Regions from separate parts of the Pleomorphomonas sp. PLEO genome, predicted to be linked through region 1. Evidence: riboswitches for the same ligand, from Rfam matches in the RefSeq annotation. Region 1 holds a riboswitch; each other region holds the start of a gene.
The links. A riboswitch is a leader RNA that binds a small molecule or an ion and turns the genes downstream of it on or off. The one in region 1 is predicted to bind thiamine pyrophosphate.
Positions count from the first base shown of each region.

Region 1 (10,325 bases):
TCGTCGAACCGCGACATGGCCACCTACGCCCGCTGGGAATACGAAGTGCTCGACCACTGCTTCGACCACGTCGACTTCATCTCGCTGCACACCTATTTCATGAACCCGCATGACTCGACCGAGGAGTTCCTCGGCAACGTCGAGCTCCTGGACTATTTCATCAAGGAAGTGGTGGCGATCGCAGACGCCGTGGCCGCCAACCGCCGTTCGCAGAAGCGCATCATGCTGTCGCTCGACGAATGGAACGTGTGGTACAAGGCGCGCGGTCACGACGATCTCAGGAAGCCCGGCTGGCCCGAGCATCCGCCGCTGATCGAGGAAGTCTACAACACCGAGGACGCCCTGCTCATCGGTGGCGCGCTGATCACGCTCCTCAACAACTCCGACCGCGTCAAATGCGCCTGCCTTGCCCAGTTGGTCAACATCATCGGCCCGATCATGACCGAGCAAGGTGGCCCGGCCTGGCGGCAGACCATTTTCCATCCCTTCGCGCTGACGGCGAAATACGCCCGTGGCCGCGTGCTCCGCACGCTTGCCACCTCCGCCAGCTATGCCGGCAAGACCGCCGAGGAGATGCCCTACCTCATCTCGGCCGTCACCCAGGACGAGAGCACCGGCGAAGTGGTGATCTTCGCGCTCAACCGTAACCTTGCCGAGCCGATGGACCTCAAGGTCGAACTGCGCGGCTTCGGCGGTGCGCGGGAAGTCAGCGAGGCCCAGCAGGTCTATCACCCCAACATGAAGGCGGTGAACACCAAGGACGCCCCCAACACGGTGGCGCCGGCGCCCATCAAGTCGGTCGCCATCGACAACGACACGCTGACCGCCAAGCTGATGCCCGGCTCCTGGAACGTCATCGTCACCAAGCCGAAGGCCTGAGTAGCCGTAAGCGGGAGTGCGGCGACCGCTTCCCCGGTCCCCGCATCCTCCGGCTGGACATAGCTCGCCAGCCGGCCGCATGAACGCCGCGACTCCCCCAGTCGCGGCGTTCGTCGTTTCTGGGCTCCCGTCTTTTGTCCCGAACAGGCGCGTGCCGCGATCACTCAGCCCCGGACGCCGCGGCTGATGCCAGCGAACGCCGCGACTGGCGGACCTACCCCGGTTATCTGGATGTCGGCGTTCACCACAAACTGCTGACCAAGATTCGCGGTCGCCTGCCTGACCTGACGAAACACCCGCGTCATGGAGGCCCTGCCCTCGATCTCGATCTCTTCAGCTACAACGGCAAGGCCATCGCCCCGCTCGGGCTTTGCAAATTGGCATCAGTCGATCAGATGGAAAATGACGAAGTGTTCGATCGGCTCGATGACCACCGTGATGTTCTTCGCCTTTTCCTTGTCTCTGAAACCGAGGATCGTCTTTCCCGAAGTGGTCTTGGGTTCGCCGACTTGCTCCCACTTCCTCACGTTTTGCACCCAGGCCCGAAGGTCGCGCACCGTGGACAGGGGCAGCATGTCGTCTTCGATCCCCAGCATGGAGCGGGCCCGATGGTTGACCAAGAGAACCGCCGCGTCTTCCAGCGTCTTTTCCTCGCCGATCGTCTTCGCGGCGGCGACCATCCCCACGGCCGACCTGTCGAAGGTGGCTTGCAAGATCTCCATCTTGTCGTCGAGCGGCACCGAATAGAGCAGAAGAAACTTGGTCGTCTGCTTTTCATCGGAAACGAGCGGCAGGGCGATACGCTCCCACCGGACGTGGCGAGCGGAAAAGTCAGTTCGGAACTGCATATAGCGCGGCCTCATGTCGCCGAGGGTCAAATTGTAGTGGCGCCGAAACGACTGGCTCATGGTGCCGGGGATCGTGGACAAAAGCACCCCGCGAAAAATCCGCCCATATTCATGAACAGATTTCGTGCCCTGATGAACGTAGAGGAAGTCGTCGCCCTGCTGCAAAAGCAACATGGCGTCATCGAGATGCGTTTCCTCCTCGAAGCCATAAAGTTCCTTCAGGAGGGGTGCCGCCCCCGCCAATCGGCTCGCCTTGATCCAGCTCTCGAGACGCGTGCGAAGAAAAATCGATCGACACACGCTGAAAACCCCGGTGCCCTCCCAGACCTGGATCTCGGAGCCGCCAAGCGGTGAAAGATCCGCCCTGGCCGGTTGGGGCGTGGCGGCGGCGGATACCGGGGCCTGTCGGCGATATAGTGCGGTATTGGGCATTTCGAACTCCGAGAGCATCGCCCACGCCGAAACAACCCGGTGGAGAGGAGGTCGTTCCAGCAAAAACATCAGGAGCTATCGCTGGGCCGCCAGAGGGTCCAACCTGATCGACTGATGCTCCATAAATCTAAATAACTTTGGCGACTTAAATTTTTGTAAACTAAAGATTGCATGAATAACCAAGGGAACTACTGAGCGGTGTTTTGCAGAGCCAAAATACGCGTCGAATAAAGGCCTTGGGCACTATCCTGATGAAGAAAGGTATATGATCCATTGGTTGTGACGCAGAACGCCGCGACATTTGAAAAGCGGACGGCCGCGAAGATTTAGAAATAGGCCACACGCTCATATCCGATCACTTGAGCCCGAGCCTTCAAGTCCACCTAATTTTTGAACGCTTCGGGCGCGGGTCAAGATACCAGCCCAGCTGTCGTTGCCTTACAGCCAATCCAAAGCGCGGCGCGAAGAGCATCCACAATTGTGTTGGAGCAAGACGGATCGAAACGCTCCGGTTAGCCTCGCCTTCTTATTTGTGATCGAGATCACCTCTGCCCAGGCGGGCTGCCAGACGGTAAACTGATTGGCCACTGTCCGGTGATAGCAGCGCGAACTCCTTGCTCGGGTAAAGCGCGAGATAGCTAGCGAGCTTTGATGACCTAACCTCATTATGTCGCGCAGCCGTTCGCGCCGCTCCTCGTCAGAAAAATCATGACTGCCGGGTATTTCGCAGTGAGACAGTTCGCTAAGGCAAAGGTTACTTCCTCATCGCACTCTGGCCACGAGACGGCCCTATGGGTGAAGGCCCCATTTCGGCTAAATCGGGACGGTCGAACTCAAATGCTCGAGTTTCGTTATTTATAGTCCATTTCGGCAAACGAGTGAGGAAGCTCTCTCCCAACAGCAGCGGTCCGGCCGCATTGGCTACGCTTGCAGTGACATTCCGTATGGTAATGCCACCAATAGAAAGCGAGCGAATATTTATGCGGCTGGCTGAGGACGTTCTTCCATCGGCAAGAGTGTAATCGCTAGCCCCCAGAAAATCATTATCAGCAATGGTGCCTGTCCGCACAAGCGTCAGCGCCACATCCGACGGGATGGATACGTCACTAGCACCACTATCGATAATGAAATCAAGGCTTAGTCTGTCATTTATCAGGACAGGAACCTGAGGGGTCCCGCCAGACATATTGAATTGAGCAGACAGACCCAGATCTGGGTGTCTTTGCGCAAAATCTTGCTGACGATCCGGATTGGGTCTGCTGACAGGCCTTTGTTCCGCAAGCGGCGAGTTGACTCTCACTGCGGTGTCAAGAAGTTCAAAATTGCCAGCAAGCGAAGACCGCTCAATACAGCGCGCGCTCACCTCGGCCAGAATTTTGCCCGTCGCAGTATCGGCAACCGTCTCGGCATAAACATAACCATCTCCAAGCTTGTAGGTTGCCGACACCATGCCAACGTTTTTCTTCCTTTTGTGAAAGCCAACCCATCCCCACGAGGTACCCTCTGCCGACGTGTCCTTGATGTCATATTGCTCTGAGCGAACATAGAATTTCCCCGAGGCAGCTGAGTGGACCACTGTCCACACCGCGTCCCGGTAAGTAACAGAGATTGTGTCGATTGGGTCCGGCACCGGCCCCAGGGGATCGGGCTTCGGAATGCAGAGTAGACCCAGTGTTGGCGCAGCCAAGGCAGTAAGAGGCCATCCGAGACACGCAGCGACGAGAAACACAACAGCCCTGTTCATCGGGGTCCCACCGAACGCAATAGCTTAGGTTGCTATGACCATACGATACAGCGCCTGCTCTTAAAAGGAACGGTCAAATCCAAAGAGTTCGCGGCCCGCAACAGCACAATCGTTGAGGAAAATCCCCAAAGGGCGATGGGAAGAGCGGAATGTAGTCTCCAATGACCGGAAGTCGGCAAAGTCCGGCGGCATCCTTCAAATACACACATACCACCATAATCCAACGACTAAGCCGCTAGACAGACATACCGTAATATACAATTTGAAAAATTGGCACTCCCAACCGGAATCGAACCGGTGTTTTCGCCGTGAGAGGGCGACGTCCTGGACCGCTAGACGATGGGAGCGCGGCACGCTTCTAAGAGCGTGGGGCGGATATAGCGAAGGCGTTTTGAGAGCGCAAGGGGAATTTCGTTTTCCGGCTCGGCTTTCCCGGCGCGCCTCGCCAAGCCGTTGTCAGTTCCCCGATTTCCCGCCCTCCGGCGAACGCCCGGCGTGGCGACCCGTCGTCTTGCCGCTGGACATCGCCGCCGCCGACGATCATAACAGGGGCGTTCCGAGGGGTGTCTTCCATCCGGGAAGGCTGAGATGATCCGCGTGGCGGGTCGAACCCTTCGAACCTGATCCGGGTCATGCCGGCGAAGGAACGGAACCTCATGGCCCCGCCGCGTTATTCGCGGTCCTTCGGCCATGTTTCCCCCAACGCTCGTGGCCCATCCGCCCTTTTTTAGGGCACGGCGAATGATGGGAACCGCGATGCGCCCGAAGACGATGCTTGCCGCCGGCCGTGGTGTCGCCATTCAGGCGCTCATCTCGTTCGCCGCCGTGCTGATCCTCTGGCAGGCGGCGGCGACCGGCCTCGCCCTGCCCGCCTTCCTGCTGCCGTCGCCGGCCGATGTCGTGGCAGCCTATGCCGCCTATGGCCCGCGCCTTCTGGCGGAAGCCGGCGTCACCCTGGCGGAAACCGTGCTCGGCCTTGCCGCCGGCATCGCCTTCGGCCTGTTGGCCGGCCTTGCCGTCTCCGCCTCGCCGCTGGCCAACCGGCTGCTGTCGCCGCTGTTGGTGGTCAGTCAGGCACTGCCGGTGTTCGCGCTGGCGCCGCTCCTGGTGCTGTGGTTCGGCTTCGGCCTCGCCTCCAAGGTGGTGATGACCACGCTGGTCATCTTCTTTCCCGTCGCCTCCTCCTTTGCCGACGGCCTTCGCCGCACACCGGCGCATTTCCTCGACCTCGCCCGCCTCACCGGCGCCGGCCGCTTTCGCACCATGAGACTGATCCGCGTGCCGGCCGCCCTGCCGGCGCTGGTCACCGGCATCCGCGTCGCCGCCGTCTACGCGCCGATCGGCGCGGTGATCGGCGAATGGGTCGGCGCCTCGCGCGGCCTCGGCCTGCTGATGGTGCAGGCCAACGCCCGCATGCAGACGCCGCTGCTGTTCGCCGCCCTAGGCGTGCTGGCCGCCGCGACGCTGCTCATCAAGATCGCCGTCGACCGGCTGACCCTCCGCCTCATTCCCTGGATCGAGAAAGACTGACCTCCCGAAAGGATCTATCGATGCGTCTTCTTCCCGCCCTTGCCACCGCCCTCATGCTCGCGGTCAGCCCAGCGGCCGCCGCCGACAAGCTCTCCGTGCTGCTCGAATGGTTCGTCAATCCCGACCACGCGCCGCTGGTGGTGGCGAAGGAAAAGGGTATCTTTGCCGCCCACGGCCTCGACGTCGACCTCATCGCCCCGGCCGATCCGTCAGCGCCGCCGCGTCTCGTCGCCGCCGGCCAGGCCGACGTGGCGCTGCACTACCAGCCCAGCCTCGACCTCGACGTCGATGCCGGCCTGCCGCTCGTCCGCTTCGGCACGCTGATCGAGACGCCGCTGAATACGCTGATCGCCCTCAAAGACGGGCCGGTGAAGACGCTGGCCGACCTCAAGGGCCGCAAAATCGGCTATTCGGTATCCGGTTTCGAGGATGCCATGCTGGGCCAGTTCCTGAAGACGGCCGGCCTCAAGACCGACGACGTCGAGCTGGTCAACGTCAATTTCTCGCTGTCGGCGTCGCTGCTGGCCGGCCAGGTCGACGCGGTGGTCGGCGGTTATCGCAACTTCGAACTCAACCAGATGAAGATCGAAGGGCATGAAGGCGTCGCCTTCTATCCGGAAGAAAACGGCATGCCGGCCTATGACGAACTGATCTACGTGACGCGCAAGGATCTCATCGGCGACAAGCGCCTGCCGGAATTCCTCGCCGCCGTCGAAGAGGCGACCATCTACCTCACCAACCACCCGGACGACGCCTGGGCGGTGTTCATCAAGGCCTATCCCGACCTCAACGACGACCTCAACCGCCGCGCCTGGGCCGACACGCTGCCGCGCTTTGCCAAGCGTCCCGCCGCGCTCGACGCCGGCCGCTACCAGCGCTTCTCTCAGTTCATGAAGGACGCCGGCCTGATCAAGACGGTGAAGCCGGTCGAGGACTACGCGGTCGAGCTGCGCTGAAAACAAAAAGATCCGCCCGGAAAGTCATCAACCTTCCGGGCGGAGCTTGAAAGAAACAGATCGGGCCTTTGCCCGGTCAAACGGCGTGCAGCTTGGCGGGCTCGCCACAGCCACAGTCTTCGCCACGACAGGCTTCGTCGTCAGCACTACCCGACGGCTCCATCGCCGTCTCGATGGCAAAGCGGATGCCGCCGAGCACGTCATCGATCCGAGGCTGGGCAACTGGCACCGTCTGCACGAAGCCGGCGTAGAGGCGACCATCGGGCTTGATGAAGAACAATCCCGGCTCGACATGCCAGCTGGGCTCCTCGATGCCATTAAACACCCTGCCATGCCCTTCGCTGAGATAGAGACCCCAGTCCTGCGCCTGGTCGACCGTCAATCCCCAGCAGACCGTCAGCTCGTCGAGATGCCAGTCGCGAACCGCCTGCTCGGCGCGCTCACGGCTGTCGGCGGAGACGGCGAGAACACGAACGCCGAGTTTGCGGAACTCTTCGTAACGCGCCTCGTACTCCTGGAGCTGCGCCTTGCAGAAAGGACACTGCAGGCCGCTGTAGAACAGGACAAGCGTGAAGTGCTGCGGCTTCTGGTCGCACAGCCGCCAGCAAGGACCACCGACGGTCTTCACCCGTAGCGGGGGAACCGGCTGGTTCGGTATGAGGCGGTTTGGCATGCTCATGGGAAACGCGGAACTCGCAGGGCTTGTCGCATGACTTATACGACAGGAATGACGACAATCGCCACTCTTGGCAACTGTCCTAATCTGCTTATTTCTCGTTCACAGGGTAAGAAGGCAGCAATCACGATTCGCGGAGCTAGCCGAAAGAGTCGTTGCAATGAGGCCTTCAGGCCCCTTTCAGCCGGAAAGGCCGGGGATTTTCAGCCCCAAGGCGCCATACACCAGCACGGCATTGAGCGACAGCACCGCGACGGTGGCGGCGATGGCGAGCGCGTCGGTCAGGCGGCCATTGGCGTAGGCGCCCATGATATCGGCGCGGCGGGTGAGCAGCACAAGGGCGATCATCGGCACCGGCAGCGCCAACGACAGCACCACCTGGCTGATGACCAGCGCGTCGGTGGCGTTGACGCCGGCGGCGACCACTGCGAACGCCGGCACCATGGTGATGAGACGGCGGAGGAAAACCGGGATCTCGAAGCGAACGAAGCCCTGCATGATCATCTGACCGGCCATGGTGCCGACCACCGACGAGGAGATGCCGGAGGCGATCAGCGACACCAGGAACACACCGGCGGCAGCGGCGCCGAGCAGCGGGGTCAGGGTGTGATAGGCGGTCTCGATCTCGGCGACGTCGCTATGGCCGGCGTGGAAGGCCGAGGCGGCCATCATGACCATGGCGATATTGACGAGGCCGGCAACGGCCAGCGCGGCCACCACTTCGATGTTGGAGAACTTCAGCACCTTGCGGCGCTCGCCCTCGTTGCGCACCTTCGCCCGATGCTGGGTGAGGCCGGAGTGCAGGTAGACGGCGTGCGGCATGACGGTGGCACCGATGATGCCGACGGCCAAGGTCAGCGCGCCAGCGTCCGGCAATACCGGGGTCACGGCGCCGGTGGCGGCGGCCATCCAGTCGATCGGAGCGATCAGCATCTCGATCAGATAGCTGACGCCAATCACGCCGACGAGACCACCGATGATCAGCTCCATCGGCCTGAAGCCACCGCGGTCGAACATCAGCAGGCCGTAGGTGACCAGAGCGGTAATGACCATGCCGGTGAACAGCGAGGTACCGAACAGCAGCGACAAGCCGATCGCTCCGCCAAGGAACTCGGCGAGGTCGGTGGCCATGGCGGCGATCTCGGAGATGATCCACATGACGATCACCACCGGGAAGGGAAAATGATCGCGGCTCATTTCGGCGAGGTTGCGGCCGGTGACGATGCCGAGCTTGGCCGACAGCGCCTGGAACAGCATGGCCACGAGATTGGCCATCACCACCACCCAGATCAGCGCGTAGCCATAGCCAGCGCCGGCACCGATGTTAGTGGCGTAGTTGCCGGGGTCCATGTAGGCGATCGAGGCGATCACCGCCGGGCCGACGAAGGCCAGCATCGCCCGTGGTCCCTTGAGCCGGCCCGCCAGCGCTTCCGAGATGGCGATCGACGTGCGACCGGTCATTCCGGAGGGGGTTACGCTGACGGCGGACTGGGAGACTGCGGACATCGGGATCACCAGGAGGTTTCCTATGCTTGGAAATATAGCATAGGCTACATTTCCGTCAAGCTTATTGCGACTAACTTGCAATTAAATCCGCGTGACCGTCATCGGTTCCGCCGAAACCCGCCAATCCTGATGGACGATTGCAAATCTTAGCCTGGGCTGCATAGTGTGCCGCGCCATCAAAGCAGCGCGTCGGCCCCTTGCTGCCGCCCAAAGGACCGTGAAGGACTGGACCCATGTCGAGGGATGATCTGCCGCCCGAGCCCGACGACGGCATCCCGCCGGAGGCGACCGACGCCGACCGCTTCACCAACGCCCGCGCCATCCGCTCAACGGCCCTCTTCGAGGACTATACCGAGCTGATCGCCGACCTCACCGAGGAGTTCGGCGAGGCGCGCATCACCGACATCGCCCGCCGGCTGGGCGTCACCCACCCCACCGCCAACAAGGCAGTGCTGCGGCTGAAGCGCGAAGGTCTGGTCATTTCGCGGCCTTATCGCGGCGTTTTCCTCACCGACACCGGCGCCGCCATGGCCCGCGAGGTGAAGGCCCGCCACCGCCTGGTGGTTCGCCTGCTGATCGCCGTCGGCGTACCGCCCGAGGCGGCCGAAATGGATGCCGAGGGCATCGAGCATTACGTCTCCGAGACGACGCTGAAGGCCTTCGAGGCCTATCTCGACAGCCGGCAATAGGCCGATATTGACAACCATTCCGTGACGTTCTACTTCGGCAGCCGGTCCCTGGCGCCGGCCGCCCGCATGCTTTTTCGAGCATTGGTGAAGCCAGTTTCCTTGTCTCATCCATTTTCGCGCTCCGACGTGCGGCAATGCGGGTTCCTCGTCTCGTTTCCAATGCGTCCGCGCGACCGGCTTGCGACAAGCCTGATCAAGCGGGCGCCTGACACAAAGCGTTAGAGCAAAGCCCTTGCAATGTCTGGGCTATGGCTCCGGAGTGCGCTGCGAGGCGAGGTCATGTCCGAACAAGAAAAAACCCAGAATCCCTATCTTCACGGCTCGCTGACGCGGGTGTTCGTGCGCACCGCCGCGCCGATCGTCCTGTTCATGACGGTGAGCGGTCTTTACACCGTGGTCGACGCGCTGCTGCTCGGCCGCCTCGCCGGACCGAAGGCGCTCACCGCAGTGACGCTGATGTTTCCGGTGATGATGCTGATCGTGGCATTGCAGAGCATGGTGTCCTCGGGCATGGCGTCCATCGTCGCCCGCGAGATCGGCGCCGGCGACATCCGCGCGGCCGAGGGCAGCGTCAATGCCGCCAACCTCCTGGCGCTCATCGTCTGCGGCGTCCTGATTCTGGTGCTGCTGTTCGTCGGCGGGCCGATGACGCGCGCGCTGTCGGAAGGCGATCCGGAGATCGCCCACATGGGTCTCGTGTTCACCACCATCATGGTGGTGTTCTCGCCCTTCAGCTTCTTCCTGTCGATCCAGGGCGACGCGCTGCGCTCGGAGGGCAAGGTCGGGATGATGGCAATCGTCGCCATCTCGGTGACGCTGCTCAACATCGTCTTCAACTACATCCTGATCGGCCCGTTCGGGCTCGGCGTCGCCGGCTCGGCCGCCGGCACCGTGCTGGCGCAGGTGGTGGCCATCGCCGCCGTATTCTTCCTCCGCCTCTCCGGCCGCACGCGGCTGCCGCTCTATGCGCGCGGCACAGGGTCGCTTCTTGCCAACTGGAAGGAAATGCTTGCCCTCGGCGCGCCGCCATCGCTGGGCCTGCTCGGCATCAGCCTGTCGAGCGCC
Region 1 covers NZ_CP166625.1:1,204,810-1,215,134, reverse strand. Annotated here, with positions in the region: gene AB6N07_RS05345 (alpha-N-arabinofuranosidase) at 1-879, shown strand, start outside; gene AB6N07_RS05340 (hypothetical protein) at 1,263-2,159, opposite strand; gene AB6N07_RS05335 (TIGR02281 family clan AA aspartic protease) at 2,914-3,609, opposite strand; tRNA gene AB6N07_RS05330 (tRNA-Glu) at 4,175-4,250, opposite strand; TPP riboswitch at 4,453-4,567, shown strand; gene AB6N07_RS05325 (ABC transporter permease) at 4,660-5,433, shown strand; gene AB6N07_RS05320 (ABC transporter substrate-binding protein) at 5,454-6,389, shown strand; gene AB6N07_RS05315 (peroxiredoxin-like family protein) at 6,466-7,068, opposite strand; gene AB6N07_RS05310 (Nramp family divalent metal transporter) at 7,246-8,571, opposite strand; gene mntR (manganese-binding transcriptional regulator MntR) at 8,805-9,260, shown strand; gene AB6N07_RS05300 (MATE family efflux transporter) at 9,540-10,325, shown strand, end outside.

Region 2 (10,325 bases), 2.2 Mb from region 1:
CGCCTATTTTGCCCGCCGCGACATTCACTACGGCTGGGTAGTAGCCGCCGTCACCTTCCTCACCATGCTGGCGACGGCCGGCGCGCTGGGGGCGCCCGGCGTGATGCTGCGGCCACTCGAGGCCGAGTTCGGCTGGCAGAACTCAGACATCTCGACGGCCTTCGCCGTCCGCCTGGTACTTTTCGGCTTGATGGGTCCCTTCTCGGCGGCGCTGATGAACCGCTTCGGCGTGCGACGCGTGGTGGTGACGGCGCTTCTGCTGATCATTGCCGGCTTCGGCTTCTCCGTGACCATGACCAAGCTCTGGCAACTGATGCTGTTCTGGGGTGTTGTCATCGGCTTCGGCACCGGCATGACGGCGCAGGTACTTGGTGCCACGGTGGCGACACGCTGGTTCGTCAGCCGGCGCGGCGTCGTTGTCGGCATGCTCACGGCGTCCAGCGCCACGGGACAGCTTATTTTTCTGCCAATCATCGCCGCTGCCACCGAGGCTTGGGGCTGGCGTGCCGCCCTCGGTCTGGTGGTCGCTCTACTATCCATCGCGCTGTTCGGCGTACTGTTCCTGATGCGCGATCGGCCTGCCGACGTCGGTCTCGCGCCGCTTGGTGGCATGCATCAGCCGGCGCCGGCCCATACGGCCGGCTTGTTGACGCTGGTGTCGGCGCCGATCCAAGGGCTTCGCGACGCCGCCCATTCCTACGTCTTCTGGGTGCTTTTCGTCACCTTCTTCGTCTGCGGCTTGTCCACCAACGGCCTGATCCAGACCCATTGGGTGTCGATCTGCGGTGACTACGGCATACGGCCGGTCAACGCGGCGGGTTTCCTGGCTTTCGTCGGCGTGTTCGACTTCGTCGGCACGCTGCTTTCAGGCTGGCTCTCCGACCGCTATGACAATCGCTGGCTGCTGTTCTGGTATTACGGCCTGCGCGGCTTGTCCCTGCTCTATCTACCGCTCACCGGATTCGATCCGCTGTTGCTCGCCGGTTTCGCGGTCTTCTACGGCCTCGATTGGGTCGCGACCGTACCGCCAACGGTAAAGCTCGCCGCCGAGCGCTTCGGCGCCGAGAAGGCAGGTCTCGTCTTTGGCTGGGTATTCGCCGCCCATCAGCTCGGTGCCGCCACCGCCGCCTATGGTGCCGGCTGGAGCCGCACCGATCTGGAAAGCTACATGCCGGCGCTGGTTGTGGCCGGCGGCTTTTGCCTTGTAGCGGCGGCTCTCTGCCTCACCATCGAGCGTAAGCGCGAACCGGCCGCTCCGCTGCCACAGGCTGCCTGAGCAAGATCAGAGGACGAAAGTCACGACAATCATCAGGACGAGGATCAACCCGCCGACGATGGCGGCAACCATTCGGCCAGCCGGCGGACGATTGCCAGCCGATGCGCCCGCCGCTCGGGCGGCCTCGGCCTTTTTGCGCGCCTCGCGTGCCTTCTTGTCGAGCTTGACGACCTCGCCCATCCGTCCCTCCGTATCGCCTTGATCCCGCCGCTCAGCCTGTAACGCCAGCAAGCGCTTCGGTCACGCGAATTTCGCCGACCGCGTCGCCAGCCCAAGTCTTGACCGGGGGATTGGCGAGATCCTGCATCTCAGCATAACCCGGATCGTCGGGGGTGAGTTTCAAGAGATCGATGAGAATTCGAGCCGTCACCGCCTCCGACGCTCGCCCGGCGCCATCGTCGATCTTGATGGCAACCCCGAGGCCGAGCTCCTTGATCGCTGCGATAAAAACACCTTCGGCTCCGGTCTTGACCAGGACGCGGCTACCAAGGGCCGTCATAGCCCGGGTACAGAAGCGCCCGGTACCGGCGACCATGAAAGGTTCGGCGGCGGCGGCAAGCCTCAGCCGCTCGGCGGCGCGAGAGCGCGTCGCCGTGAGGCCGACACCGGTCACGAAACGGGCGAAACCGTGGGCGAGCGCCCGGGGCGCAACGGCGAAAGTCGGGATCGAACAACCGTCTATGCCACAGATATCGGTGGCGTGCGGCGTTCCGGTCATCGAGGCTCCAGCGGCGATCACCTCACGCATCACCGGATGTTCTGCCCGCTCGTAGCCGCGCGGGTCGGTACCGGTCACGACGCAGGTGCAGAGAAAGCCGGAGTGCTTGCCCGAACAGTTGTTGTGAATGCGGCCGGGTTTTTCCCCGCGGCGATACAATTCGCCCTGATCGTCATGACGCGCCGGCCAGTGGGGACCACAGGCAAGGCACCCTTCGTCGAGCCCGGCAGCGGCGAGCATGGCTCGGGCGGTCTCGACATGCCGGGGCTCGGCGTTATGCGATGCCATGGAAAGGGCCAGCTCCGCGTCGCCGAAGCCGAACCGATCGGCCGCGCCGCTTTCAACGAACGAAAGCGCCTGAAACGGCTTCACTGCAGAACGGGGAAAACTCGGCCGTTCGATGTCGCCGGCACCGAACACCAGGCGGCCGTCACCATCGACGATCGCCACCGAACCGCAGTGAAAGCTTTCGACGATGGGGCCACGCGTCACCTCGACCAGAACTGGATTTTCCATCGAAATCATCGTCCCTGTTTGTCGATCCAGGCGGCGAGACGGGCTACGGCCTCGTCCAGCACCTCGTCGCGCTTGGAAAAGCAGAAGCGGATAAAGCGCTTCGGCGGGGCGGAAACATAGAAGGCCGAAACCGGCACGGCTGCGACACCCGCCTCTCGCGTCATCGTGAGGCAGGCTTTGGCGTCGTCATCGATACCGAGCGGTCCGGTGTCGGTCACAATGAAATAGGTGCCGGCCGACGGCAACACCGAAAAGCCCAGCGCCGAAAGGCCGGTCGAGAGGCGGTCTCGCTTGGCCTGCAAGCCGGAGATGAACCCATCGAAATAGTCGTCTCCGAAACAAAGCCCATGTGCCACCGCTGTCTGCAGCGCCGGCGGCGTCGTGAAGGTGACGAACTGATGCGCCTTGGCGATTGGCTCCATCAGGGCCGGTGCCGCAGTGACATAGCCCACCTTCCAGCCGGTCAGCGAGAAGGTCTTGCCGGCCGAGCCGATGCGGACGACGCGATCGCGCATGCCGGGAAGCTGCATTGGCGACACATGGCGACGACCATCGAACACCAGATGCTCGTAGACCTCGTCGGAAATCACCACGGCGTCGTGCTTCTGGCAGAGGCCGGCGATCAGTTCCAGTTCTTGCCGCGAGAACACCTTGCCCGCCGGATTCATCGGGGTGTTGATCAGGATCGCCTTGGTGCGGTCGGAAAAGGCGGCTGCCAGTTCGTCGGCATCGAGCTCCCAATTCGGAGGAGCGATGCGAACCGGCTTTGGGATGCCGCCAGCCTGCAGGACGATCGGCAGGTAGCTGTCATAGAGCGGCTCGATCAGCACCACCTCGTCGCCAGGACGGACGAGGCCGAGAATGGCATCGGCAAGCGCTTCGGTCGCGCCGGACGTCACCATCACCTCGTTGGCCCAGTCGATATCGAGACCATAGAAGCGCTTGTTGATGGCGGCGACCGCCTGCCGCAGGGCCGGCAGGCCCATCATCGGCGGGTATTGGTTGGGTCCCGCGAGAAAGGCCTCGGCGGCGACGCGGCGCACCTCTTCGGGACCATCGACATCGGGGAAGCCCTGTCCGAGGTTGATGGCGCCGGTCTCGCGCGCAAGACCCGACATAACCTCGAAGATGGTGGTCGGAAGGCCGGTAAAGATGGGATTGGTGAGTTTCATCTCAAGATCATTCGCTGCAAACCCGGCGACCCTAGTGGAGCCTCGCCAGCCCCACAAGCGGTTTGCCGTTCAGCGTCCCGCCCGGCGCATGGCTTGCCACTGCGGATCGAGGTCTTTGCCTATGGCGTGACTGAGCTCATCCGGCTAAGCTCATGGCATCTCACGGGGTGCCCCATCCGGGGCTGAGAGGAGTTTCTCCAACCCGACGAACCTGATCCGGGTCATGCCGGCGGAGGGATAGAGCCATGCAGACATCAGCCTGAAGCGTTCCGCCGCCCGCAATTTCCAATGACGGCAGAACGATCATGATTCTCGACGAACGCACCTACACCATCGAGCCGGCGCATGTCGGCACCTATCTCAATCTCTATGTCGACGAAGGCATGGCGATCCAGACGGGCCACCTCGGCACGCTGATCGGCTGGTTCACGCAGGATATCGGCGCCGTCAATGACGTCGTGCATATCTGGCAGTATGAAGACCTTGCCGACCGCGAGCGACGGCGTGCCGGCATGGAAGCCGACCCAGCCTGGCAGGCCTTTCGCGCTAAGGCGGCGCCCTTTGTGCGGGCGATGCGGAGCCGCATCCTGAATCCCACCTGGTTCTCACCACTCGGTGGCAATGGGGTGCGGCCATGAGGCGATTTGCTGCGCGCTTGTCTTCAATAATCGACCGCCTGCTCGCCAGCCTATTGGCGGCTATCCTGGCGGCGCTGCTCGTTCTGGTGTTCGGCGCCACGCTGCTGCGCTATGTCTTTTCAACCGGCTTCGTCGCGACCGAGGATCTCGGCATCCTTCTGCACACGGCGCTGGTCTTCCTCGGACTGCCGCTTTGCGCCAGCGGCCCACTCGCCATGCGCATCGACGTTGTAACTCGCCAACTCGGCCCGAGGGGCCGCGCAGTCGCCGATATCCTGTCCGATTCCGTCACGCTGGCCGCGGCACTGGTCTTGATGCTCGGCGCCGCCAAGGTGGCCACGCTGATCGGCGGCATATCGCCAACCCTGGACACGCCGGAAAGCTGGCGCTTCTGGCCGGTGGCCATCGGTGGCGCTTTGGCGGCGGCACATCTGATCCTCGGCTCCCTCGCCAGTGGCCGATCCTGGGCGAGCAGCCTCGCCGTCATTGCGGGCGGCGCCGGCCTCGCGACCCTGCCTCATCTTCCCGTCTTGCAGCCGGTCGGCTTGCCGAGCCTCGTTGCCTGCGCCGCTGTCTGTCTCGCCCTCGCGGCGGAAGCCCCCTTCGTCCACGCGCTGATCGTCGGACTTGCTGTTGCCATCCCCTTCGGCGCCCGTCTACCAGAAGCCGCCATCGTACAGCAGACGGTTTCCGGCATGGGCAAGTTCCTGCTCCTCGCCATTCCCTTCTTCCTGCTGGCCGGCATGCTGATGAACGCCGGCGGCCTCGCCCATCGTCTCGTCAGCTTCGCCTCGGCGCTGGTCGGTCATCGACGTGGCGGCATGGCGCAGGCGACACTCGTCACCAATCTGTTGTTTTCCGGCGTCTCCGGCTCGTCGATCGCCGATGCAGCTTTTGGTGCCAAGGTGTTGGCGCCGGCCCTTATTGCGGATGGCGTCAAACCGGAAAAGGCGGCCGCCATCGTCGCTGCCACGGCGGTGCTACCCAACATCATCCCGCCATCAATCGCCTTCCTGCTGCTTGCTTCGGCCACCAATCTGTCGGTGGGAGCCTTGTTTGAAGGTGGTTTGGTGGCTGGCCTGATCCTGGCGGCGGCCATGGCGGCAATGTTGCATTTTTCCGCCGACACACCGAGCCGTCCGTCTGCCGATCGGATCGAGCGCATTGCCGCCTTCGTCGCCGCGGTACCGGTGTTCGGTCTGGCATTGGTGGTCTTCTTCGGCATCCGCCTTGGTATCGCCACGCCCACCGAGGCCGCTGCCGTCGCCTCGGTCTATGCGCTCATCGCTGCGCTGGCCGTGCCGGGCGGCCGCAAGGCGACCCTAGCCGCCTTTCTCCAGGCAGGGCGAGAGACGGCGGCGATCGGCCTCCTCGTCGCCTCGTCGGCGCCGCTGGTTTTCCTGCTGGCCGTCGACGGTCTGCCGCAGGCGCTGGCCGGTTGGGTAACGGTGTTGGGCAGCAATCCCCTGGCCGTCATGCTCGTTGCCAATCTTATCCTGCTCGCCGTCGGTGGGCCGCTCGACGTCGGCCCCGGAATCCTGCTGTTCGCGCCGCTGCTCATGCCATCGATCGTCGCCGCGGGCATCGACCCGGTGGCCTTCGGTGTCATCCTCACGGTCAACCTGATGATCGGTGGTCTGACACCGCCGGTCGGTGTGTTGGTATTCGTCGCCGCCGGCATCACCGGACTTTCTTCAAGCGCCGTCTTCCGCGCCGTACTGCCGCTCACCCTCACCCTCATCGCCGCCATGTCATTGATGGCGCTTGCCGCCGCCCTCTGGGCGTTTCCATGACCTCGAACTTCGGAGGAACTGCATGCCTATCCTGACCCGCCGCGCCTTTGCCGCCGGCCTTTCCGCCCTAGCCCTCCCTGCCGTCATCCGGCCGGCTCGCGCCGCGTCGCGACCGCTGACCGTCGCCTCGTTGCTCGGCGACGATAAGCCGGAGACAAAGATTTGGCTGAAGGTGCGCGACCTTGTGGAAACAAAGCTACCCGGCCGCTTCGATTTCCGTATCGTCGGCAACGCCGCGCTCGGTGGTGAAAAAGAGGTGGCCGAGGGTATCCGCCTTGATTCCATCCAGGCCAGCCTGTCCACTCTATCGTCCCTGTCGGCCTGGGTGCCGGAGACACAGCTCTTCGATCTGCCCTTCGTCTTTCGCGATCGCGATCACGTCCGCCGTGCCACCTCTGGTCCGATCGGCTACGAGTTCAAGGGGAAACTGACCGACCAAGGGTTCGTCACACTCGGCTTCATCAATTATGGGGCTCGCCACCTTCTGGCCAAGGAAGCGGTGACCACACCCGGGGGTGTTGCCGGAAAGCGCATCCGCGTCATCCAGAGCCCGCTGCACGTCGAACTTTGGAAGGCCTATGGCGCGCTTCCGACCCCGATCCCTATCACCGAGACCTACAACGCGCTGAAGACCGGCGTCGTCGACATGATGGATCTCACCAAGTCGGCCTATGCCGGTTTCCGTCTCTACGAAGTGGTGCCCTATCTCATCGAAACCGCCCATATCTGGGCCACCGGTGCCGTCTATCTGTCAGCCGGATTCTGGAATGGTCTCAACGATGAGGAGAAAGCGGTGTTCACGGCGGCAATCGCCGAGGCATCGACCTATTTCGACGCGCTGATGCAGGCCGATGAAGCAACGTCGATGGAAACTGCGAAAGCGGCCGGCGGCCAGATGATCGCACCAGAAAACCGCGATGCCTGGGTGAAGGGCGCTGAGGGCGTTTGGGCAATCCTGGCGCCAAAGGTCGGTGGCATGGAGAAGATCAAGGCGCTGACGGCGCTCTAACATCGCACCAAAAAGCCGGCACGCCTCGCGGCGGCCGGCTTCCAGAACTCAAATGACGCCCGACCTCAGACCAGCCGGCCCTGTTCGACCGCCGCCGCGATGAAGCTCGCAAACAGCGGGTGCGGCTCGAACGGACGGCTCTTCAGCTCGGGATGATACTGCACACCGATGAACCAGGGATGGCCGGGGATCTCCACTGTCTCCGGCAGCACGCCATCCGGCGACATACCGGCAAACGACAGGCCGCAGGCCTCCAGCCGATCACGATAGTCGATGTTCACTTCATAGCGGTGACGATGACGCTCGTGAATGATCTCCGAGCCGTAGATCTCGGCGATCTTGGATCCCTTGGCGAGATGCGCCTCGTAGGAGCCGAGGCGCAGCGTACCGCCCATATCGCCGCCGGCCCGGCGCTTCTCCAGCGCATTGCCCTTCAGCCACTCGGTCATCAGGCCGACCACCGGTTCCTCGGTCGGGCCGAACTCCGACGACGAGGCTCCGGTCACACCGGCCAGCGCCCGAGCCGCTTCGATCACGGCCATCTGCATGCCGAAGCAGATGCCGAAATAGGGCACGTTGTGCTGGCGCGCAAAGCGGGCCGCGAGAATCTTGCCCTCCGAGCCGCGCTCGCCGAATCCACCCGGCACCAAGATGCCGTGCACATGGTCGAGATAGGGGGTGGGATCCTCCTTCTCGAACACTTCGCTCTCAATCCATTCGATCTTGACGCGAACATTGTTGGCGATGCCGCCATGCATCAGCGCCTCGATCAGCGACTTGTAGGCATCCTTCAGCACCGTGTACTTGCCGACGACGGCGATGTTGACCTCGCCCTCGGGGTTCTTGACGCGATTGACGATACCCTGCCAGCGATCAAGCTTGGGGGCTGGCGCCGCCTCGATACCGAACGCGGCCAGCACTTCGTCGTCAAAGCCTTCCTTGTGGTAGGCCAGCGGCACTTCGTAAATGTTGCCGACGTCGAGCCCAGGGATGACCGCCGACTGGCGAACGTTGCAGAACAGCGACAGCTTCTTGCGCTCGCCCTCGGGAATCGGCCGGTCGCAGCGGACCAGCAGGATGTCCGGCTGAATGCCGATGGAGCGCAGCTCCTTCACCGAGTGCTGTGTCGGCTTGGTCTTCAGCTCGCCCGCCGAGGGAATGTAGGGCATCAGCGTCAGGTGGATGTAGACGCAATGCCGGCGCGGCAGCTCGTTGCCAAGCTGACGGATCGCCTCAAGGAAAGGCATCGCCTCGATGTCACCCACGGTGCCGCCGATCTCGCACAGCACGAAGTCATAGTCTTCGTTACCGTCGAGAATGAACGCCTTGATCGCGTCGGTGACGTGCGGAATCACCTGCACAGTACCGCCGAGATAATCGCCATGCCGTTCGCGGGCGATGATCTCCTGATAGATGCGGCCGGTGGTGATGTTGTCCTGCTTGTTGGCCGGGCGCCCGGTGAAGCGCTCGTAATGGCCAAGGTCGAGATCGGTCTCCGCGCCGTCGTCGGTCACGAAGACTTCGCCATGCTGATACGGAGACATCGTCCCCGGATCGACGTTCAGATAGGGGTCGAGCTTACGGAGACGAACCTTGTAGCCACGCGCCTGCAGAAGAGACGCAAGAGCCGCTGCCGCGAGCCCCTTGCCCAAGGACGAAACCACGCCGCCAGTAATGAAGATGTACCGCGCCATGGGCCTTCAACCTATCTTTTCGCGGACCCGTTGGGGAGTGGTCCGACTGGTTTATCCAAAACAAAACGAAAAGGCCGGCCCGGAAGGCGTTAACCCTCCGGTCGACTGATCGCTTCAAGCTATTGTCCTGTCTCACGAAAACGGCCGCGGAAGCCCGCGACCGTCCATATCCGCTTTCTACCGGACGGGGTCGTCCTTAGGGTGTCTGTGCGGGCGTAGCCGGGGCGACTGGGGCCGGCGCAGACGTTGTCGGGGCCGAATCAGTCGCCGGAGCGGCCGGAGTTTGCGCTGCCGGAGCAGCCGGTGTCGCGGCTGCGGGAGCCTGAGTCGTCGGCGCGGCCGGAACCTCCACCGCGGGAGCGACCGGCACGTTACCCGACTGGGCGGCTGGTTTGCTCATCTGGTTGAGCTGGTCGAGAACACCACCCTTGCCTGAGCCGATGGGCTGATCGGCCGTCGGTGAGGACGGTGCCGTCCGCACCTTGTCGAGGATCGAATCGTGCGCGCCGGTAAAGCGCGGCAAAACCGACAGACCGATCGAGGTCACGAAGAAAATCCCCGCGAGGATGGCGGTGGTGCGGGTCAGTACGTTGGCGGTGCCGCGGCTGGTCATGAAGCCACCGCCGCCACCAATACCAAGCGCACCGCCTTCGGAGCGCTGCAGAAGCACGACGCCCACCAGGGCTGCGACCACCATCAGGTGGATGACGAGAAGAACGGTTTGCATGTAACCCCAAAACTTTCAACGGGCGCCCGACCGGGGCGCGCCAAAGGGCACACCGACCGCCTATGCGGTCCGAGTCCGCGGCGTTGTACACGAAGGGCGGTAGCCTTTCCACCTTTCTATGGCGTTTATTTTGGGAAGCGAACGCCTTATCACAAGCCTCCCATCAAAGAGAGGAGCCCCAAGACCATGATACTCGCAACTCCGCGCCTTGTGCTCGCTCCCTGGACGGAGCAGGACCTCGCCCCATTCGCCGCGCTCAACGCCGACCCGGAGGTCATGCGCTATTTCCCGAAGACCCTGACGACCGACGAAAGCAACACCCTTGTCGATCGGCTCCGAGGCACGTGGTCGGAGCACGGCTACGGCTTTTCCGCCGTGCGGCGGCGAGAGGACGACGCTTTCATCGGCATGGTTGGCATTCAGAAAGTGCTCAACCCCGCCTACCCCTTCGCGCCGGCAGTCGAGGTGGGCTGGCGGCTCGACAAGGCATTCTGGCAGCGCGGATATGCCAGCGAAGCGGCGCGCGCCGCCCTGGCTCATGGTTTCGATGTCCTCGAACTCACCGAAATCGTCGCCTTCACGGCGGTTTCCAACCTGCCATCGCGCGCGGTGATGCAGAGCCTTGGAATGGTACGCGATCCGGCCGACGACTTCCTGCATCCATTATTGCCGGAAGACCACCCGCTCAGACCGCATGTGCTTTACCGGTTGAAGCGAGAGAATTTCCAACGCTGACCGTCACTCGAGAAGAAGCAGAGCCGCCGCGTCGAAATCGGCTCGCC
Region 2 covers NZ_CP166625.1:3,410,896-3,421,220, reverse strand. Annotated here, with positions in the region: gene AB6N07_RS15890 (MFS transporter) at 1-1,276, shown strand, start outside; gene AB6N07_RS15885 (hypothetical protein) at 1,283-1,456, opposite strand; gene AB6N07_RS15880 (asparaginase) at 1,488-2,510, opposite strand; gene AB6N07_RS15875 (aminotransferase) at 2,516-3,682, opposite strand; TPP riboswitch at 3,836-3,938, shown strand; gene AB6N07_RS15870 (NIPSNAP family protein) at 3,988-4,320, shown strand; gene AB6N07_RS15865 (TRAP transporter large permease subunit) at 4,317-6,113, shown strand; gene AB6N07_RS15860 (TRAP transporter substrate-binding protein) at 6,136-7,122, shown strand; gene AB6N07_RS15855 (CTP synthase) at 7,188-8,816, opposite strand; gene secG (preprotein translocase subunit SecG) at 9,013-9,543, opposite strand; gene AB6N07_RS15845 (GNAT family N-acetyltransferase) at 9,730-10,278, shown strand; gene AB6N07_RS15840 (ATP12 family chaperone protein) at 10,282-10,325, opposite strand, start outside.
Region 2: linked by a shared signal. The riboswitch ahead of AB6N07_RS15870 (NIPSNAP family protein) and the one ahead of AB6N07_RS05325 (ABC transporter permease) in region 1 are both predicted to bind thiamine pyrophosphate.

Region 3 (10,325 bases), 2.2 Mb from region 1:
CGGTCGTTGAAGAGTTTGAAATGATCAATGTCGATCATGGCAATCGAAAAGCCGGCGCCGGTGCTTTCAAGGCTTTCGTCGCAATGATCCAGGTGAACCTCGAGCGCACGCCTGTTCGCAAGGCCAGTTAGGGCATCGGTAAAGCTCGCAAGCTCAAGCTTGTCGATCATCATGTTGAGGGTCGACGATAGAATTGCAAACTCAGAAAATGGCGACCGGGTTGTTACACGTTGGCTATGATTTCCAGCAGTAATAAGGCTGGCGAAGGATGTTATTTGCCGGAGGCTTCGCAGAACCAGGAACTCAAGGGCGATCAACAGGACCGCAGCCATCAAAAAGGTTTCCAGGCAACCCAAAGCAATCACCTCCACCATTTCTCGATGGGCCGCGGTGTATATTTGGCCGATGGGGACGGAAAATATGACGCGCCCAGCCGCCATGGGCAGCTTCATAACGCCAACCAAGGTCGAACTCTTGTTCTGGGTGCCGTGGATAATAATGCCGGTATCCGCTAAACGGGCTTGGCTCAGTGTTTGTTCATCAAAGGGCAGCGCTTCCTTATCGAACACAGCCTTGTCCAAAATTTCACCTTGCCCATTCATGAGAATGGCTTGGGCGACAGGAAGCTGAAACTGCTGAAAAGTCTGCCGCTTCATCGACGCAACATCGAGCGTCACCAGAACCACAAAGGATATTGTGCCCTCATATCGTACAGCGCGCGCCGAAACGACAGTGATTTGATTATTGACCTTGCTGATTTGCAGGTCACCCCACGCAATACCCTCGGATTGCGAGCTTTCCTTGAAATACTGCCGCTCTGAAAATGAAAGGTTGATAGCCTTGGCCTCAGACCCGCAATAGGCGATGCCTTGTGGCGTCAGCAAAGCTATAGCCTTCACTCGCTCGTGGGCCGCGACGACTTTCTGTAAGGTCCTGTTACACTGCTCTGGCGAACTGAACCGCAAGGAATCGATCAACGCCACTGTCGAAGAGAGATTTTCCAGTTCAGCCTTCGCTCCGACGAACAAGTCTTCCGTGCGATCTACCGAGAGTTGAACACTCTGCTCCGCTGTGGCGAGGGCCGTGCGCATATTCTTTTCAGCGACAAGGATCTGATTTACCAGAAACGGTACCAGGCTGAGGCCGATCAGGACAATTATCACTAGCCGTATACGCATATATCGTCCCATGGACCAAAAAAAGATCGACCAAGCTAGGCTAAACAAGCAAAGGCCACCCTAACTCTTGTAGGTAAATGATTGTCTTCCGCGATATTTCAGATTGAAAATATTCGTGGCACCTCTGAGGCTAAGAACCTCAGACGATCATGGTAATGGAACGCCCATCTGAATGGGGTTGTCCGTGTCCCGCGAATCGTGGTCATTCGACCCGCGAATACACGGCCATATTGCAAAATCATGTCACACACCGCCCTATCCGACCCGTCTGGCTCTCTCGTTGAGCGACTTGATTTACCCCCCTGCGGGCACGGTCGTTTGGATGGCATGACCTTCACGGTGAAGGACAATATCGATATCGCCGCCCACAAGACGTCCTATGGCAGCCCTGCGTGGAGGGACGCTCATGCGGCACCTGCTCACAATGCTGTTTGTGTTGATCAGTTGCTTGCGGCCGGAGCACATTGCATCGGCAAGGTTGTGGCAGACGAGTTTACCTACAGCCTAGACGGAGAAAGCCAGTTCTTTGGAACGCCGCGCAATGCGAAAGCGCCAGACCGAGTTCCGGGCGGCTCTTCCAGCGGATCGGCAGCCTCGATTGCCAACGGTCTAGCGGACTTTTCGATCGGCACCGACTCGGGCGGCTCTATCCGGGTGCCGGCAAGTCTATGTGGGGTCTGGGGCATGCGCCCATCGCTCCACAGAATATCGGAGGCTGGCGTTTTACCCTTCATGCCGAGCGTGAGCACGGTTGGTGTCTTGGCAGCGCGGTTTGAGAATCTGAACGCGGCTGTCCGCGTCTTGCTGCGTAGCAGCAATAGGTCGATCGCTCCCCTGCAGCGCCTCCTGCTCCTCGTCGATGCGCTGGAGATTTCCGACAAGGCCGTACAAAACCAGGCCTATTCCGCATTAGAGCGGATTTCTGACAGCGTCGGCATCACTGTGGAGCCCCTGCGTTTCTCACAGATCGCCGGAGGGAATACTCCTTTGGGCGACTGCAACACCAGAGCGCTACGCGACCTACAAACGGCCGAGTTTCAGAGCACCGTCGGCAATTGGATAGAGGCAACCAAGCCGGAACTCGGCTATACCTTCACCATGGCCTACGGCAACGTCCAGCGTTTCGACCGAGTTGCTGCTCTCGAGAGCCTTGTGCGTTGCGAACGGTTCTTTGAGGCGATCAATGCCTATCTCGTTCCCGGCACTGTCATTTGCTTTCCGACGACACCAGTGATCGCCCCCAAGAAAGGGACGCTGACGACCCTGGACAATGTGCTGGATTTCTACGATCGGACAATGACCGTTACTGCCTTCTCCGGCGTAGGCCGCTTGCCCGAAATATCCGCTCCGGTGTTGACAGTAGAGGGCTGTCCGGTGGGGCTGTCCTTCGCAGCGGGGCATTATCAGGACGAATTCCTGCTTGCAGCAGTTCAAGAGATGTTGGGCGAGGACGCAGACTGCCGAGCGTAGCGTTAGCCACCCGTTGATAGAGCGCACGAGCAGAGCTACGCCAGCCCATTGGGCTCCTTGCTTGCGCTTGCCTCCCTCCCCGCCTATGCTCACGGCGTCTCAAGGGGGTGTCCGGCTCGGCCGGACTGAGAGGAGCGATCCAACCCCACGAACCTGATCCGGATCATGCCGACGGAGGGATTGAGGCGAGCGGCCCCGGCCTGTCCGGCAGCCACACGTCTTCTTGTCCGCGGGCGATCGTCGTCGAAGGAGCCCGCGATGACCACCCTGACACTTGCCGATGTTCATGCCCTTCATGAGAAGGTGCGCGCCGAACGGCCACTCGTACACAACATCACCAACTTCGTAGCGATGTCCATCGCGGCCAACGTGCTGCTCGCCGCCGGGGCTTCACCAGCCATGGTGCATTCGGTGGACGAGGTCGAGGATTTCGGCCGGATCGCCCATGCACTGACGCTGAATATCGGCACACTGTCGTCCGACTGGATCGCCGGGATGAAGCTCGCGGCCAGCGTCTACAAGGCAGCCGGCAAGCCTGTCGTGTTCGATCCTGTCGCCGTCGGTGCGACCCGTCTCCGCAACGCCACCGCCGCCGACATCGTCGCCATGGGGCCGACCGTGATCCGTGGCAATGCCTCGGAAATCATGGCGCTCTCGGGCGTCGCCGGCATTGCCTCGAAGGGGGTCGACAGTTCAGCAAGTTCCAACGCCGCACTCGACAGCGCCATTGCGCTCGCCCGATCGAGCGGAGCGGTGGTCGCCGTTACCGGCGAGATTGACTATGTCACCGACGGTACGCGCACCGTTGCCATCGACGGTGGCCACGAATTGATGCCGCTGTCGACGGCGCTCGGCTGCTCGTTGACGGGCCTTGTCGGTGCTTTTGTCGCTGTCGCGCCAGCATTCGAGGGCACGGTGGCAGCGCTTGCCACCTACGCGGCGGCCGGTGCCATCGCCGGCAAGCGTGTCAAGGGACCCGGCTTCCTGCCGCAGGAACTCTGTGACGCGCTTTACGCGCTGGATCTCGCCGGCCTCCAGGCCAACGCGGCGATCCGAGAGGTATAAGGCAACAGTTACCCTTCCTCAGCCGCCACCTTCTTGGGCGTCACGAGGGGCTCGGGCACCGGCCGCGTCGTCAGGTGATCGCGGCCGGCCATGACGCCGCCCTGCACCTGAGCCACCAGACGCTCGGCATCGAGCCGGCGGATGGTGGCGAGTGCCTCCACAGTCCGTTCCTCACTACAGCCGAGCGCGCGCAGACCTTCGGCCCCCATGCGCAGAGCCGCATCGAAGGTCTCCCGCACCTCGACGTCGACACCGGCGCGGATCAGTTCGATCGAGTGGACGCGGTCGTAGGAGCGGACCAGCAGCCGCGCCAACGGGAAGTGGGCCTTGACGAGTTCGACGATACGGTTCGCCGCCTTGCGATCGTCGACACAGACCAGAATCACCTCGGCCTCGGCGGCGCCGGAATGCTGGAGCGTATCCAGTCGCGTACCATCGCCGTAGAAGATGCGGAAGCCGAACCGCCCTGCCTCGCGGATGCGGTCGGGATCGTTTTCGATCATGGAGACGTCGACCCCGCGCGACAGCAGCAGTTGCGCGGCGATCTGGCCGAAGCGGCCGAACCCGATCAGCAGCACACTACCGCGCAGATCGCGCGCCTCTTCGACACCATCGAGCGACTTTTCCTCCTCACGGCGGAAGTGGCCGGAAACGACGAGTACCAGTGGCGTCAGCGCCATGGAGAGGATGATCACCGTTGCGAAGAGAGCAGCGTCACTGGGCGCGATAACTCCGCCGCCGGCCGCCGCCGTGTAGAGCACGAAGGCGAATTCGCCACCTTGGGCGAACATCAGGGCGCGGCGGAAAGCCTGCCGATGGCGGGAGCCAAACAGGCGCGCCACGGCATAGATGCCGATCCCCTTCACCACGGCAAAGGCGAGGAGAAGGCCGATCAGCAGTGGCCAGCGCTCCACGACAACCCTGATATCGAGCGACATGCCGACGGCCAGAAAGAACAGGCCCATCAAAAGGCCCTTGAACGGCTCGACATCGGCTTCGACTTGATGCCGATAGCTCGACCCCGACAGCATGACGCCGGCGAGGAAGGTGCCCATGGCCATGGAGAGGCCGACCGCTTCCATCAGAAGGGCTGAACCCAGCACCACCAGAAGCGCACCGGCGGTCAACACCTCTCGTGCGCGAGCGCGGGCGAGCAGACCGAAGAAGGGATCGATGAGATACCGACCGGCCAGGAGCAGCGCCGCCACGGCTGCCGCGCCGAGCCCGACGCCGAGCCAACCAGCGCCACCGTGATCGTCCGGAGCCAGCCAGGCCACAAGAGCCAGCAGCGGCACAATGGATAGATCCTCGAACAGCAGGATCGACACCGCCTTCTGACCGTCGACACTGGCCAGCTCGCCTCGCTCTTGAAGCATCGACATGATGACCGCCGTCGAAGACAGGACGAAGCCGGCACCGGCGATGAAAGCAGGAATAAGCGGGAGCCCAAACGCCATGAAGGCAACGGACGTCAGCAGGCCGATGCAGACAACGACCTGCGCGAGGCCGAGCCCAAAGATCTGGACGCGCATCGCCCACAGCTTTTGAGGCCTCAGTTCCAGTCCGATCAGGAACAGGAACATGACCACGCCGAGCTCCGACACATGCAACATGGCGGCCGGGTCAGAAAACAGGCCAAAGGCGGAGGGACCGACCAAGGCACCGGCCGCGAAATATCCCAGCACCGAACCGAGGCCGAGCCGGCGGAACAGGGGGACCGCCAGCACGCCAGCCGAGAGAAGCACTACAACCGGGCCAATCGTCGCCCCGAGACCCGCCGCCGCCATACCACACCTCGTCTCAGTGTTTACCCGAGTGTGATCCGAAACCGTCCCGACACGCAAGCCGCGTCACGCAGCGGGCCTCCGCTTGGCCTGGTCCACAATTAAGGCGAGCATTGAGTAAGCAAAGCAGAGACCGAGCTGGATGAAAATCGTCGTTTCGACCGACTTCAGGTCAGCGCCCATCTGGTTGACGCGCACCAGAGCCGGCACCGCCGTCGTTGAGGGAATAACGAAGGCGATGGCATGCAGCAGCTTTGGCATGGCCTCGGCCGGCCAGGAGACACCGGACAGGAAAAACAGCGGCATGCCGAGCACGACCAGGAAAAAGATGACACCTTCCTTGGTGGGAATCAGTCGGGCTATGGCGAGCCCCATGGCGGTGACGGCGGCTAGAAAGGGCACGACCACCGCGTACATGACGGCGACATCGCCGATCCTGGGTAGCCGATAAACCCAGGGCAGCAGCACCAGCACAACGCCCGCCCACAGGCTATATAGGCCGACATAGACGATTGCGTCGGCCAAAGTGGAAACGGCTCCGGTGGGACGACGGCCGGCCTTGAGATTACCGATGCCCATCAAGAGCGTCTGTTGCAGGATGAGCACGAAGACGGCCGGGAGCACGAAACTCGCATAGCCGCCGGTCGGGTTGAACAGCGCGACGGTGGTAACACGCAACGGTTCGACAATGGCCATTGCCGAGGCCATGTCCACGCCTGAGGCCGTGAGTCTTCCGACCTCAACCTCGGTGCCGAGGCTGCGCGCAGCGTTGGACAGTGCCGACGACATCACCGAATTCAGCAGGAAATAGCCACCATCGGAGAAGGCGGCGATCGGCGCGGCGCGACCGGCCAGGAGATCGCGCTCGAACTTCGGCGGCACGACGACGATGCCATAGACTTCACGCTTCAAGAAAAGGGCGCGGGCGGAGGGCATGTCGGGTGCGTAACGGGCGACGGCGACGGTATCGGCGGCATCGATGCGGCGGATCAGTTCGCGGCTCAGCGTCGAGCCGTCCTGATCGATGATGGCCACCGGCATATCGCGCACCACCTCGGACAGGTAAGGCTGCGGAAAGAACACCGAGAAGAACACTGTCGCGCCCAGCATGGTCGACCGGGCGCCCTTGTCGGCCCAAATGGCCAAGATCGCCGCGACGATTTCGCGGAAAAAGACGGTGATCATCGGAGCGCCTCCGGAACGGGGACCGACCGCGACCGGCCGTGACGCCAGAGGAGAAAAAACATCGCCCCGCCGTAGATCCCGGCCAAGGCTAGCAGCGAGACAAAGGCCGGCAACGAGATATCGAAAGCCGCGCCGCGCAGGATGTTGTCGGTTCGAAGCTGAAGATAGTGGGTCACCGGTAGAAGGTCGGCCCAGACGGTAGAGAAGCCGTTCATGGAAAGACGCGGGAAGGTAATGCCGGTGAATCCGAAGGCCGGCCCGGCGATGACTCCGACGGAGGCGAGCGCCGAGACCGTATCGCGGGCGACAAGCGCCGCGACCACGCCGAGCATCTGCGAGGCGAGCACGAAGACGAAGCCGTAGGCGACGTGAAAGGCGAGATTGCCGCCGAAGCGGGCGCCCAGCGGGCCAAACAGCAGCGCATCGGCACCCCACAGCACGAGAAGATAGGCGAGCGTGTAGGGCGCAAGCTTACCGGCCACCGTTTTTATCAGCGTACCGCCGAGCCGAAGCGACCGGCCCAACCCAGCGACGCCTTGCCGGTCGCGAGAGAAGGACAGCGCAGCGCTCGCCGCGATGAAAATCTGCAATACTGTCGGCATGACCGCCGCCAGCAGGAACTGGACATATTCGAGGCTGGGATTGAAGAGCGCGCTCTGTCTTACCGGCACCGGCGCCACTGCCAAGGTGGCGCTTTCAACGTCTGCGCCACGAGCGACGCGCGCTTCGATGGAAATGCCGGCCACCACAGTGCCGAGAGCACCGCCAACGGAGCGGGCGACGAGACTTCCCGGCGTCATATACTGGTTGTTGTAGAACAGCACGACCTCAGGCCGGCGGCCAGCCAACACGTCACGCTCGGTGCGAGATGGAATCAGCACCACTGCATAAACTTGCCCCGAAAGAAGGAGCTGGCGTCCCCCGCCCAACGAGCTGGCCTCGTAGGCGACCGCCACTTCCGGCGTTGCATCGACGATGCGCACCATTTGCCGCGACAGCGTCGAGCGGTCTTGATCGACGATGGCGATGGGCAGCTCGCGCGGCAGGCCCATCTGAAACACGGCTGCCAGGAGTGCGAACAACAGCAGCGGAAACGGCGCCAGCATGAACATCAGCCCCGGCCGCGCGCCGATCTGGCGCAGTTCGGCGAGAAGAGCCCGCCGAAAGCCGGCCTTAAGGTGGGCTCGCCGCGCCATGGCTCAGCGTTCCATCAGCCGGGACCCCGACCAATCGATCAGCCCGCTCATGCCGGGCCGCAGCCCCTCAACAGGTCCGTCGGGCCGTGCCCGCACCTCGAAGGTGCGAAGATCGAAGTCGCCGGTCGCCTTGGTAGCGCGCCAATTGGCGTAGGAACCCTGTGCGTTGATGACGGTGACGCGGGTGTCGAGTTCGCGCCCGTCCAGCGCTGGAACGCGCACCTTCAGCCGATCGCCCACTGCAAGGCCATTCAATAGGTCCTCGCGAACGTTGAAGGTGAACCAGGCATGGTCGACGTCGACGATAGAGACGAGCGGGGTACCGGCACCGAACAGCTCACCGATCTCGGCGCTCCGGGCCGTTACCTCGCCGGCGATTGGCGCTTTCACCGTGAGTTCGGCGAGGTCGGTCTCGATCTGGGCGACGGCGGCGGCTGCCTGTTCGACCTGTGCCACCGCCACCGCCTTCTGCTCGGGACTGTTGCCCTTGATAGTCAGCTGGAGGTTGGCTTCCGCGGCTGCGCGGGCTTTCAGAGCGGCGTTGAGCTTGTTGGATACCTCGTCCAGCACCTGTTCCGAGGCAAAGGAGCGCTCCTGCAGTTGGCTGACACGGTCGTAGGTCTTCTGCGCCAGCAGAACGTCGGCTTCAGCCTTTTCCCGCTCGGCCCGGCGAGCGTCGATCATTTCCGGCCGAGTCGAGAACGCGAGATCGCGGTTCGAGCCGGCAACGGCGAGTGCTGCCTTTGAGGTGTCGAGCCCTGCCCGAAGCGCTGGGCTGTCGAGCTCGATCACCGGATCGCCAGGGGCCACTCGATCGCCGAGGTCGACCGGAGTTCTGAGGACACGGCCGGCAACGCGGGCGGCGAGATCGACGCGCGTCGCCTCCACTTCGCCCTGCAGCAAGAGCGGCGCGGGGTGATCGACCGCCCAGACAACGGAGAGACCGAGGCCGGCGGCGGCCAGTCCGGCGATAACGAGGGGACGCCAAGCGGACATGGATCTCATCCTTACGTATCGAAGCCGGCTCGAAATCCGCTTGGGCTTGCGATAATTTGGAAAATCATTGTTTTCTTTATTTCCAGAATCCACCTTGTGTCAAGAAAGAGGGATGCGGATGGTCGACAGCAATCAGGCGCCAACGCGCGGTCCAGGGCGACCGCCTGTGAGAAGCGACGAGGAAACGCGCGCCGTGATCATCGCGGCGGCGGCGCGGGCCTTTTTGGAGACGGGGTATATCCGCACCGGAATCGACACCATCGCCCGTGATGCCGGCGTGTCGACGCGGACGCTCTATCGCCTATTCTCGGCCAAGGAAGACTTGTTGAAGGAAGCCATGGAGGCGCGGATCGACGTGGCCTTCGGTAGCCTCGACGCGGCGCGAGTGGCTGGCGCCGATCCACACGAAAGCCTTGCGGCATTGCTTTTCGGCTACGCGGGCCTCGCACTATCCGACGAGGCAGTGCGCCTCACGCGGCTCATCGCGGCCGAGCGCCACGAAGTGCCAGCGCTTGCCAACAGCTACCGGCAGGCAACAGCCCGCATAACCGGCGTGTTTGAAGCTTGGATTGGCGAGCATCAACAAAGCGGATTTCTCCGCCCCGGCAACGCCGAAACGACAGCGCATCTGTTGCGCGGAACGATCAATGAGGCGCAACGCCAGATCCTGCTCGGCCTCAGAGAACCGTTCACCGTTGCCGAACAGCGCGACTGGGTGAAGGCATCGGTCGCGATGTTTCTCGACGGCCTCGCCGCAAGCTAACGGAACTCAGCGAATGCGAAGTCCGCTTGCCGGATCGAACAGAAGCACGCTTTCGGTATCGAATCCGATATCGAGTTTTTCGCCGCGCCAGCCGGGCGGCAGAAAGCGAGCCTCGGCGATCACCTGGTCACCATCCGGCGTCCGGCCATAGGCGTATGTCTGTCCGCCGAGGTTTTCCAACACCTCGATGGGCAGCGCCATCATGTGTGCAGCGGCCTCGCGGAAGTGCTCGGGACGAACGCCGACCAGCACCGACGAGCCAGATTCAAGATCGACTGAGATCGACAGCGCCAGTGACAGGTTGAAGGTTGGAATGCTGATCTCGGTGCCACTACCGGTCCGTTTGCTAACGATACCCTTCAGAAAATTCATCTTTGGCGAGCCGATGAAGCCGGCGACGAACAGGTTGTCTGGATCGGCGTAGAGATCGATTGGCCGTCCCACCTGCTCGACGCGGCCCGACTTGAGCACGACGATCTTGTCGGCCAGCGTCATCGCTTCCACCTGATCGTGCGTCACGTAGATCATCGTCGCCTTCACCTCCCGGTGCAGGCGGGCGATCTCCAGCCGCATCTGGACGCGCAGCTCGGCGTCGAGGTTGGACAGCGGTTCATCGAACAGAAAAACCTTGGGGTTGCGAACGATGGCGCGTCCAATGGCGACGCGCTGCCGCTGACCGCCGGAAAGC
Region 3 covers NZ_CP166625.1:4,461,466-4,471,790, forward strand. Annotated here, with positions in the region: gene AB6N07_RS20730 (diguanylate cyclase) at 1-1,091, opposite strand, end outside; gene AB6N07_RS20735 (amidase family protein) at 1,419-2,648, shown strand; TPP riboswitch at 2,742-2,845, shown strand; gene thiM (hydroxyethylthiazole kinase) at 2,907-3,713, shown strand; gene AB6N07_RS20745 (monovalent cation:proton antiporter-2 (CPA2) family protein) at 3,722-5,500, opposite strand; gene AB6N07_RS20750 (ABC transporter permease) at 5,564-6,682, opposite strand; gene AB6N07_RS20755 (ABC transporter permease) at 6,679-7,878, opposite strand; gene AB6N07_RS20760 (HlyD family secretion protein) at 7,882-8,874, opposite strand; gene AB6N07_RS20765 (TetR/AcrR family transcriptional regulator) at 8,993-9,637, shown strand; gene AB6N07_RS20770 (ABC transporter ATP-binding protein) at 9,644-10,325, opposite strand, start outside.
Region 3: linked by a shared signal. The riboswitch ahead of thiM (hydroxyethylthiazole kinase) and the one ahead of AB6N07_RS05325 (ABC transporter permease) in region 1 are both predicted to bind thiamine pyrophosphate.